3 regions of the Rhizobium sp. 01T417 genome follow, and region 1 is predicted to be linked to each of the others. Evidence: predicted binding sites of a transcription regulator. Region 1 holds the regulator's gene; each other region holds the start of a gene.
What was found. Region 1 encodes PhoB, which activates phosphate uptake and scavenging genes when phosphate is short. Its sites were predicted from a motif close to TGTCATNNANCTGTCAT; they were not measured.
Positions count from the first base shown of each region.

Region 2: a site for PhoB is predicted at 1,115-1,131, ahead of AC1DPR_RS00835 (LTA synthase family protein). Genes of this name have one in related genera too.
Region 3: a site for PhoB is predicted at 1,482-1,498, ahead of AC1DPR_RS03655 (DUF2794 domain-containing protein). Genes of this name have one in related genera too.

Region 1 covers NZ_JBFTQH010000003.1:331,801-335,075, forward strand. The annotation lists gene pstB (phosphate ABC transporter ATP-binding protein PstB) at 1-138, shown strand, start outside; gene phoU (phosphate signaling complex protein PhoU) at 182-895, shown strand; gene phoB (phosphate regulon transcriptional regulator PhoB) at 932-1,615, shown strand; gene AC1DPR_RS05475 (GcrA family cell cycle regulator) at 1,709-2,242, opposite strand; gene AC1DPR_RS05480 (aspartate aminotransferase family protein) at 2,671-3,275, shown strand, end outside.
Region 2 covers NZ_JBFTQH010000001.1:167,654-170,928, forward strand. The annotation lists gene AC1DPR_RS00835 (LTA synthase family protein) at 1-1,100, opposite strand, end outside; gene AC1DPR_RS00840 (TolB family protein) at 1,318-2,151, shown strand; cobalamin riboswitch at 2,178-2,359, shown strand; gene bluB (5,6-dimethylbenzimidazole synthase) at 2,400-3,089, shown strand; gene AC1DPR_RS00850 (DUF2865 domain-containing protein) at 3,096-3,275, opposite strand, start outside.
Region 3 covers NZ_JBFTQH010000002.1:314,619-317,893, forward strand. The annotation lists gene acnA (aconitate hydratase AcnA) at 1-182, shown strand, start outside; gene AC1DPR_RS03650 (DUF1223 domain-containing protein) at 418-1,155, shown strand; gene AC1DPR_RS03655 (DUF2794 domain-containing protein) at 1,521-1,922, shown strand; gene AC1DPR_RS03660 (GNAT family N-acetyltransferase) at 1,930-2,487, opposite strand; gene AC1DPR_RS03665 (Bax inhibitor-1/YccA family protein) at 2,597-3,275, opposite strand, start outside.

The DNA.
Region 1 (3,275 bases):
CAGCAGGCCGCCCGTGTTTCGCAGCGCACAGCCATGTTCCACCTTGGCAACCTCGTCGAGGAGAATGACACCGACAAGATGTTCACCAACCCGGACGATCCGCGCACCCAGGACTACATCATGGGCCGCTTCGGTTGATCGGCCGTCTCGGTAGCACTTACGATATTCAAGGATGAGCCCTATGGCATCGACACATATCTTTTCTGCCTACGACGATGATTTGAAGTTCCTGTCCCGCCGTATCTCGGAAATGGGCGGCTTGGCCGAGCAGATGGTCTCGGATGCCGTACGCGCGCTCGTAAACGGCGATACGGCTCTTGCCCAGAAGGTCATCTCGGACGATGTGATCCTCGACCACGCGGAGCGCGAGATCGGCGACAAGGCGATCGTCACGATCGCCCGCCGCCAGCCGATGGCGGCCGATCTTCGCGAGATCATGGGCTCCATCCGCATCGCGGCAGACCTGGAGCGCGTCGGCGACCTGGGCAAGAACACTGCCAAGCGCGTCATTGCCGTACAGAGCGCCGGCGTGCCGCGCAAGCTCGCCCGCGGCCTCGAGCACCTGTCCGAGCTCGCCCTCGTCCAACTCAAGGAAGTCCTCGACGTCTACACGAGCCGTGCTGCCGACAAAGCAAAATCGGTCCGTGAGCGCGACGAGGAAATCGACGCGATGTACACCTCGCTGTTCCGTGAAATGCTCACCTACATGATGGAAGATCCGCGCAACATCACCAGCTGCACGCATCTTCTGTTCTGCGCCAAGAACATCGAGCGCATCGGCGACCACGCCACCAACATTGCCGAAACGATCTACTACATGGCCACCGGTGCCCAGCCGGAAGGCGAACGTCCGAAGGACGATACCGCCAACACCGTCGGCGCAGTCACTGAATAGTCATTCCGCGACCGCGCCCCCAGGAGACCGAAACGAATGATCCCTAAAGTAGCTGTCGTTGAAGACGAAGAAGCGCTGAGCGTGCTTCTCCGCTATAACCTTGAGGCCGAAGGCTTTGAGGTCGATACCATCCTGCGCGGCGACGAGGCCGAGATCCGGCTTCAGGAACGCACGCCGGACCTTCTCATCCTCGATTGGATGTTGCCGGGCGTGTCTGGCATCGAGCTCTGCCGCCGCCTGCGCATGCGGCCGGAAACCGAGCGCCTGCCGATCATCATGCTGACCGCCCGTGGCGAGGAAAGCGAACGGGTTCGCGGCCTCTCGACCGGTGCTGACGATTACGTCGTCAAGCCGTTCTCGACGCCGGAGCTTGTCGCTCGCGTCAAGGCGATGCTGCGTCGTGCCAAGCCCGAGGTGCTCTCGACGCTGCTGAAGTGCGGCGATATCGAGCTGGATCGCGAGACGCACCGCGTTCACCGCAAGAGCCGCGAAGTCCGCCTCGGCCCGACCGAATTCCGCCTTCTCGAGTTCTTGATGGCATCGCCCGGCCGCGTCTTCTCGCGCTCGCAGTTGCTCGATGGCGTCTGGGGTCACGACATCTATGTCGACGAGCGTACTGTTGACGTCCATGTCGGCCGCCTGCGCAAGGCTTTGAACTTTTCCAACATGCAGGACGTCATCCGCACCGTGCGCGGTGCCGGCTATTCGATGGAAGCCTGATCCTTTCAGGCGAGAGCCTGAGAGGTCTTTCCCTTACAACGAAAAACGGGCCCGCGAGGGCCCGTTTTCTTTATTCCTTATCCGGCTTCCGGGTCAGGCGACCCGGTTAGCGGCCTTGCGGCGCTCGTTGACCGGCTGGTAGGCCATGCGCTGATGATACGTGCAATACGGGGAAGAGTCCGGGGACTCGCAACCGCAGAAGTGGAAGTCGTCATTGAGCGGATCGCCGACCGGCCACTTGCAGGTGCGCTCGGTGAGCTCGGTGAGGCCAAGGCGGCGAGAAATCGGAACGATTACATTTGCGGCCGGACGGAAGCGGACTTCCTCCACCGTATCGATTTCGATCTCTTCCTTGAGCATCGTCGCGCCCTGTTGGCGGGTAACGGTGCGTGTGGTGATCCGCGAGGCGTAGTTCGTGGCGCGGGGCGCCGAAGTCGTGCGCTTGGGGGTTCTGACGGTGGTCGTCGAACCGCCGGCCTTGGCACGGCCGGGCAGACTCAAACGATGGACTTTACCAATGACGGCGTTACGACTTACACCGCCAAGTTGTGCTGCGATCTGGCTGGCGCTCAGGCCTTCGGACCACAGCTTCTTCAGTTTTTCAACGCGCTCGTCTGTCCAGTTCATGCCCCTGTCTCCGCCTTATTAGCGTTGGTGTAGGCAGAATCCTTCACCGTTGCCACGGACGTATCCGAGGCAAGAAACGCTTACTCAAATTTTGGTGACTAGTTCCGCCGCATGCAGCCTAGTAATTGAGTTTTAACCTAGTGTGAGGCCGACTCCGTGACAAGAGTCGGTTGAATCTCGGGGAATCGATTTTCAAGTTTTCCCCAACTTGCTGGGCGTGAGAGTCATTTATGCAACATAGTTGTTGATAGGTCGAGCGCCTCGGGATGGCTGCTTGACGCATGCAGCGAAACCTCAGTTTTGTTGACATTGCAGTGCGAAAAGTAAATAGTGCTGCTCGCCGCCGAAAGGCGGCATTTTTAATTTTCCGGACCTGCTTTCCTTAGCCGGAGTCCGGCTGCTGATGATTGCTGATAGGAGATCGCGCCATGGCTGAAGCCGCGCTTTACGACACCTACTCTCGTGCCCCGCTGCGGTTCGAGCGAGGAGAAGGCGTGTGGCTGATCAGCGAAACGGGCGAGCGATATCTTGATTTCGGCGCGGGCGTTGCCGTCACCTCCGTTGGCCACAGCCATCCGCATGTGGTTGGCGCGCTGAAGGAGCAGGCCGACAAGGTCTGGCATCTGTCCAACATCTATGAGATCCCGGGTCAGGAAACACTGGCAAAGCGGCTGACCGATGCGACCTTCGCCGATAAGGTGTTCTTCACGAACTCCGGCGCGGAAGCCTTGGAATGCGCGATCAAGACCGCGCGCCGCTATCAGTTTTCCAAGGGCCATCCCGAGCGGTTCCATATTATCACCTTTGAAGGCGCCTTCCATGGCCGTACGCTGGCGACGATTGCCGCCGGTGGCCAGGAGAAATACCTCGAAGGCTTCGGTCCCAAGGCGCCTGGCTTCGATCAGGTGCCGTTCGGTGATCTCGATGCACTCCGCAGCGCCATCACAAATGAAACGGCCGCGATCCTCATCGAACCTATTCAGGGGGAAGGCGGCGTCCGCCCGGCGACGAACGAGTTCCTGAAGGCACTTCG
Region 2 (3,275 bases), on a different contig from region 1:
GGATGAAGCGACCGCGCCGCGTAACCTTCGCCACGGAAGAACGTGGCGAGCGAGGGAACATCACGACGGATGTATTGCTGGTAGGGAATGCTGCCGTATGGCAGGAAGGCGTTGGAGAAACCTGTCAGCGCCTCGAATTCGACATTGGCGGTCATGCCGCCAAACTCCGGCGAGAAGACATAGCCGGACTGCTCTGCACGGATCGTCGGCATAGGATCTGGCGACAGGCTCAGCGTCTTCAGGCGGGTCGGATCCCAGAATGACTCGCTCATCAGCATGATCACGTCGGGCTTTTCGCGTGGCCCGCTGAGGTAGCCGTAGTTGCGGCCGGGGATGGCGTCGAGCGCCTCTGTACCGAAGCCGACAGGCGCTGCCACGTCTGCCATCGGAATGTTGAAGATGAAGGCGAGGATGAAGCCGTTGCTGCGGTAGTTTTCCTTCTGGTCCCACATCATCGGAACCACCTGCAGGCGGTCACGGATGAAGGAATATTGGGAATAGTCCATCAAGGACCCGAAAGCCGCGATAACGGGCAGGCCGACGCAAAGCCGGCGGACGCGAGAGGCCCTTGGGAGCTTTGGGAAGTTGCGCCAGGCGAAGCGCCAGAGGAAGACAATCGCGGTAACGGACAAGACGATGCCGACAAGCATCGCAACGGCCGTCCAGGGGCGGTCGCGCACCATCACAGGGAGCAGTTCCATGATCTGCCGCCCGAAAAGGACGTCCGATGGATAAAGCGGGTCCGAAAGGTAGTGCTGCTTCTGGTTGGATACGATGGCGGGGACGATCACAAGCGGAAGAACGATCAGCGCCGAAATGAACCGCCGGCCCAGGACTGCATCGAGCGACAGCATCAGGACAGTCAACATCACAACCGTCGTCATCCCCGGACGCACAGGCGATGTCAGGAATTCGCGGACGTCGGCCAACCCATCGCGGGCAATGATCTCCACAGTGGCGGTGGCAAGGAGCGCAAGCAGGGCACAAAAAGCAACGCTGAGTGCGGTGCGTAGGGCGGGCGACCGAGCGCTTCCCCCGAAATCGGTGGAAAGCGACGCAAAACGCGCTGCCGCTGCAGACCTCATTACCAACGCGATCAACTGGAAAACTCCGACGTCATAGAAGCTTCGTCGAACTGTCACATCTTCGTCATGAATGCTAGATGAACCGTTAGGTTTCCTGCATTTGTGATCGGTGGATAAAACGCCCATCACGCAGGAACTACCTCCAGACCAGATTCTCGGTCAGGCGCATTTGCTTGTGCTGAGTGGCGAGCCGTCGTAGGTCTGGCGGATTCGATGCTTAGGAGGATTCAGATTGCGCAGTTCCGTTGAGATCTACAGCATCAGGACAGGCGAGGCGCGCGTCGTCTGGCAAACCACGCAACTCGTTGAGGCGCCGAATTTTTCGCCGGATGGGACCTATCTGCTGTTGAACGGCGACGGACTCCTCTACCGTCTCGCACTTGATGGTTCGAGCAAGGTCGGCAAGGTCGATACCGGCTTTGCGACGACCTGCAACAACGACCACGGCATTTCGCCCGATGGCCGCCAGATCGTCATCTCCGACAAAACCGAGTTCGGGAAGTCGACGATTTATGTGCTGCCGGCCGAAGGTGGTACGCCGCGGCTGGTGACGCAAAATCGGCCATCCTATTGGCACGGCTGGTCGCCCGACGGGAAGCAACTCGCCTATTGTGGCATCCGCAACGATTTGTTCGATATCTACACGATCTCCGTTGACGGCGGCGAAGAAAAGCGGCTGACCCACGGCGAGGGACGCAATGACGGGCCGGACTATTCCGCCGACGGTCAATGGATCTACTTCAATTCTAGCCGCACCGGCCTCATGCAAATCTGGCGAATCCATCCCGATGGGACCGGTCTCGAGCAGGTCACCAGTGACAACTATGGGAACTGGTTTGCCCATCCGTCGCCCAACAACGACAAGGTTCTGATCCTTTCTTACGATCCTGATGTGTTCGACCATCCACGCGATCTCGATGTTCGCCTGCGGCTGATGGACATGGACGGCGGAAACCTGACGATGCTCTTCGATCTCTTCGGCGGGCAGGGAACGATCAACGTGCCCAACTGGTCGCCGTCAGGTGATGAGTTCGCCTATGTGCGCTACTTTCCCGTCTCGGATTAAGGGATTGCGTCGGCCAGGGTTTATGGGCATAGACGCGTCCGTCGGGTGCCCGCCGCGGGCGGGAGAATCGGGAATTCGGTGAAAGACCGAAACGTGCCCAACGCTGTAAGGCTGACGGCTGCCGCAAAGAGCCACTGGTCCAGTACCGGGAAGGCGCGGCAGTCGGATGACGCCAAGTCAGAAGACCGGCCCGACACCATAGACTGACCCGCGTGGACGGCGGGCGGTTGTGTTGTTGGGGATTGACGATGCGACCAGACCATTCAGGCTCCCTGTCGGGAGCCGCAGCCTTTTCGACCGAGGAACGCGACGCCGTCTACAGGGCTATTTCGACGCGACGCGACGTGCGTTCCGAGTTTCTCCCGGATGCCATACCGGACGACGTCGTCAAAAGGCTTCTGACGGCCGCGCATCACGCGCCGTCCGTTGGGTTCATGCAGCCCTGGAATTTTATCCTGGTGCGCGATGACAAGGTGAAGGAGGCCGCGTGGCAGGCCTTCAATCGCGCCAACCGCGAGGCCGGCGAGATGTTTGAAGGCGGGCGGCAACAGCTCTATCGCTCGCTGAAGCTTGAGGGCATCCGAACCGCACCGCTCAGCATCTGCGTGACCTGCGATCCGGACCGCTGCGGCGATGTCGTTCTTGGCAGGACGCACAATCGGCGGATGGATTCCTACTCCACGGTCTGCGCCGTGCAGAATCTGTGGCTCGCCGCCCGAGCCGAAGGCGTGGGGGTCGGCTGGGTGAGTATCTTTCACGAGTCCGATATCAAGGACATCCTCGGTGTTCCTGATCGGGTCGAGATCGTTGCCTGGCTCTGCGTCGGCTATGTCGACCGGCTCTATGACCAGCCGGAACTCGCCGTCAAAGGATGGCGCCAGCGATTGGTGCTGGAGGAACTGGTGTTTACGGATCGCTGGGACAATCCAGCGGACTGAGGGCGGCTATTGCTGCTGCGGCTGAGGGCCCGGCTTTGCCGGATGCTTGAGGTCGATTGTGCCTTGGTCGCCGGCTAAGAATTGCGGACCGATCTGGCGCACCTTGTTGGTCGCCGGATCATATGGCCTGTCCGGCACCTGAGGCTGCGGTGCAGCCGGGGCGGCGACCTTGCTCGCTGGCTCGGG
Region 3 (3,275 bases), on a different contig from region 1:
TCGTCAGCATCGAGGGCCTTGAGAACATCAAGCCGCGCGAAAAGAAGATTGCCAAGATTACCTACGGGGACGGCACCGTGAAGGAAGTTCCGCTGTTGTCGCGCGTCGATACGCTCGACGAAGTGATCTACCTCAACAACGGCGGCATCCTGCAGACGGTTCTGCGCGATCTCGCTGCCTGATTGTTAACAGACTTGCATGACAATGACCGCCGGAGAGAGATTTCCGGCGGTTTTTTGTTTGAGTACGAGGTATTTAGATGCCCGGTCACGCTGATGTGTTTCAGCTTGGCTTCTCCGAAGCTTGGTCTCACCCCTTCGTGACTTTCCGTTTAGATCGGGAACCATTATCTCTACGTTCAGACATCGGAACCTATGGCGAAGGGTGGCGGTGGTTGCTGAAGAAAAGGTGCAGTGAATGTCCCCGCGGTTTCTGATTTCTCTGGTTGCAGGTGTGGCGCTTGCCGGCCCACTGTTTGCCCAGGACGCGCCAAAAGGCGTGGTCGAACTCTTCACCTCGCAGGGATGTTCTTCTTGTCCTCCAGCCGATGCGGCTTTCCGCAAGATTGTCGAGGCTGGCGGCGTTATTGCCCTCGCTTATCACGTCGACTACTGGAACTACATGGGCTGGGCCGACACGCTGAGTTCGAAAGAAAACACCGAGCGCCAGTATGGCTACGCGCAGACCATGGGCCGCGCCAATGTCTATACGCCGCAGGTGATCGTCAATGGTCGTGATCATGTGGCAGGGGCCGACCTGGGCGCGATCAATAAGAAAATCGATAGCTATGCAGCCGAAGGCAAGGGATTGTCGGTGCCGYTCACCGCACAGATGCGCGACGACCAACTCGAGATCAAGATTGGCGCGGGCCAGGGCAAAGCCAATGTCGTCATGGTCTATTTCAACCGCGAGAAGACCATCGAGGTCGAGAAGGGCGAAAACAGCGGTCAGAAGATTGCTTATCTGAACAGCGTTGCCGATGTCGAAACCGTCGGCATGTGGGAGGGCAAGGAAACGAGCTTGACGCTGCCGGCCAGCGTGATGCAGAAGCCGGATCTTGAGGGCTGCGCGATTCTACTTCAATCCTCCACCGCCGACGGCAATCCATCGGCGATTCTCGGAGCGACGGTCGTCATGGCTGGGAAGAATATCTGACCGTTTCATCTGCCTTGCGGATGGAAAACGGGGCGGCCCGGCTGATCGTATTCGGGGCTGGGGTTAAGGTCGATACGGTCAGCCGGGCCCTTTGGCGCGCTGGCGCCAAACTCGCACAAAACCTTTTCAGCAGACCAAATCCGGCAAAAAGATCATGCGCAAATCAGGTGCGACGCGGGTCCGAACGGCCCCGCGGCGCAGTCGTGAGGGAATTTCTCCTCCAAATGAGGCGCTGTTTTGACTGAATTGCGGCGCTCGGGAGATTGCACAGACTATGATTAATGTGACTGATCGCCCGCTTGCAATTTGTAAACGCTAAGGCAAACTGTCATGTACCCGTCACAAGCGGAGGCACAGGGAGACTGATGACAGATCAGCCGGATTTGCGGCGCGGCGAGAGCCGGTCAGCCGACAACAGTTCCTCAGTCGTCGTAGATCTCAAGGAATACAAGCAGAGCAAGGATCCAGCGCCGGTTACATTCCACCGACGCGAGCTCGACGCGATTTTATGGATTTATGGCCGCATGGTCGGCGAGGGCGAGTGGCGGGACTATGCGATCGATCATCTGAAGGATCGTGCCGTCTTCTCCGTTTTCAAGCGATCAGGTGAAATGCCACTCTTTCGCATCGAGAAGAATCCGAAGCTCACTGCCAAGCAGGGTGCTTATTCCGTTATCAATACGCACGGCGTTATCCTGAAGCGTGGGCACGAACTCCCCCAGGTTCTGAAGGTCTTCAACAAGGCGTTGAAGCTGGTCGAGAAGTAGCTCGAGCTCAGGCCTTGAACAGCGTGCCTGGATAGGTCGAGGCATCGGGGTCGGTCGCCGCCCCATCACCCAGGGCACGCTGCATGATCATCGTGTCGAGCCAGCGACCGTGCTTGTAGCCTGTTGCCTTGAGTCGGCCGGTTTCTGCAAAGCCCAGTGTCTGATGCAGGGCAATGGATGCCGGATGCGCGCCGCCGATCACGGCCACCATCTGGCGAAAGCCGAGATCGGTGCAGCGTTGGATCAGTTCGGCGAGCAGCAGCCTTCCAATTCCCTTGCCGCGCGCTTCCGGCCCCAGGTAGATCGAATCCTCGACCATCCAGCGATAGGCCGGCCGCGTGCGGAAGGCCGAGGCGTAGGCGTAACCAAGCAGCCCGCCATTCTCATCGATCGCGGCGATGTAGGGGTAGCTCTGGCCCGTGATTGCGGAAAATCGTGCCGCCATCTCGCTCTCGTCCGGTGGGACGATCTCGTAGCTTGCGACACCGTTCAGGACGGATTCGCGATAGATGGCCGTGATGGCAGGGAGGTCGGATGAGGAAGCGTCGCGGAGGAAGATGGGCATTCGGTCGGCCGGCAGATATGACGATGGACTCTTCCAGAAATCATCCTCGGCATGATCGAGCAACAAAAAAGGCGGCCGAAGCCGCCTTTTTCGATAACGTTCCTGTTCCTTATTTGCGGTCGCCCATGAACTGCAGGAGGAACATGAAGAGGTTGATGAAGTCCAGATACAGGGTCAGTGCGCCCATGATTGCCTTGCGGCCGGCAACATCCGCGCCGTCTGCGGCGTAGTACATTTCCTTGATGCGCTGCGTGTCGTAGGCGGTAAGGCCTGCGAAGATCAGCACGCCGATCGCGGAGACCGCGAACTGCAGGGCAGACGATGCCAGGAAGATGTTCACGATCGACGCGATGATCAGGCCGAAGAGACCCATGATCAGGAACGAGCCCATCGCGGAGAGATCACGCTTGGTCGTGTAGCCGTAAAGCGACAGCGCACCAAAGGAGGCGGCCGTCACGAAGAACGTCTGCGTGATGCTCGACTGCGTGTAGACCAGGAAGATCGACGAAAGCGACAGGCCCACCAGCGCGGCGTAGACCCAGAAGGTCGTCTGCGCGGCGGCAACGCTCATCCGGTTAATCCTGAAGCTCAGGAAGAACACGGCAGCCAGCGGTGCAAGGATGATCACCCAACGGAGCGGCGACTGGAAAAGCAATACGCCAAACTGCGTCAGCTGGCCGTCCTGGACGGCGAAATTGAAGCCCAGATAGGCGGCTACACCCGTGATCGCCAAACCCAGCGCCATCAGGTTGTAGACCTTGAGCATATAGCTGCGCAGGCCCTGGTCG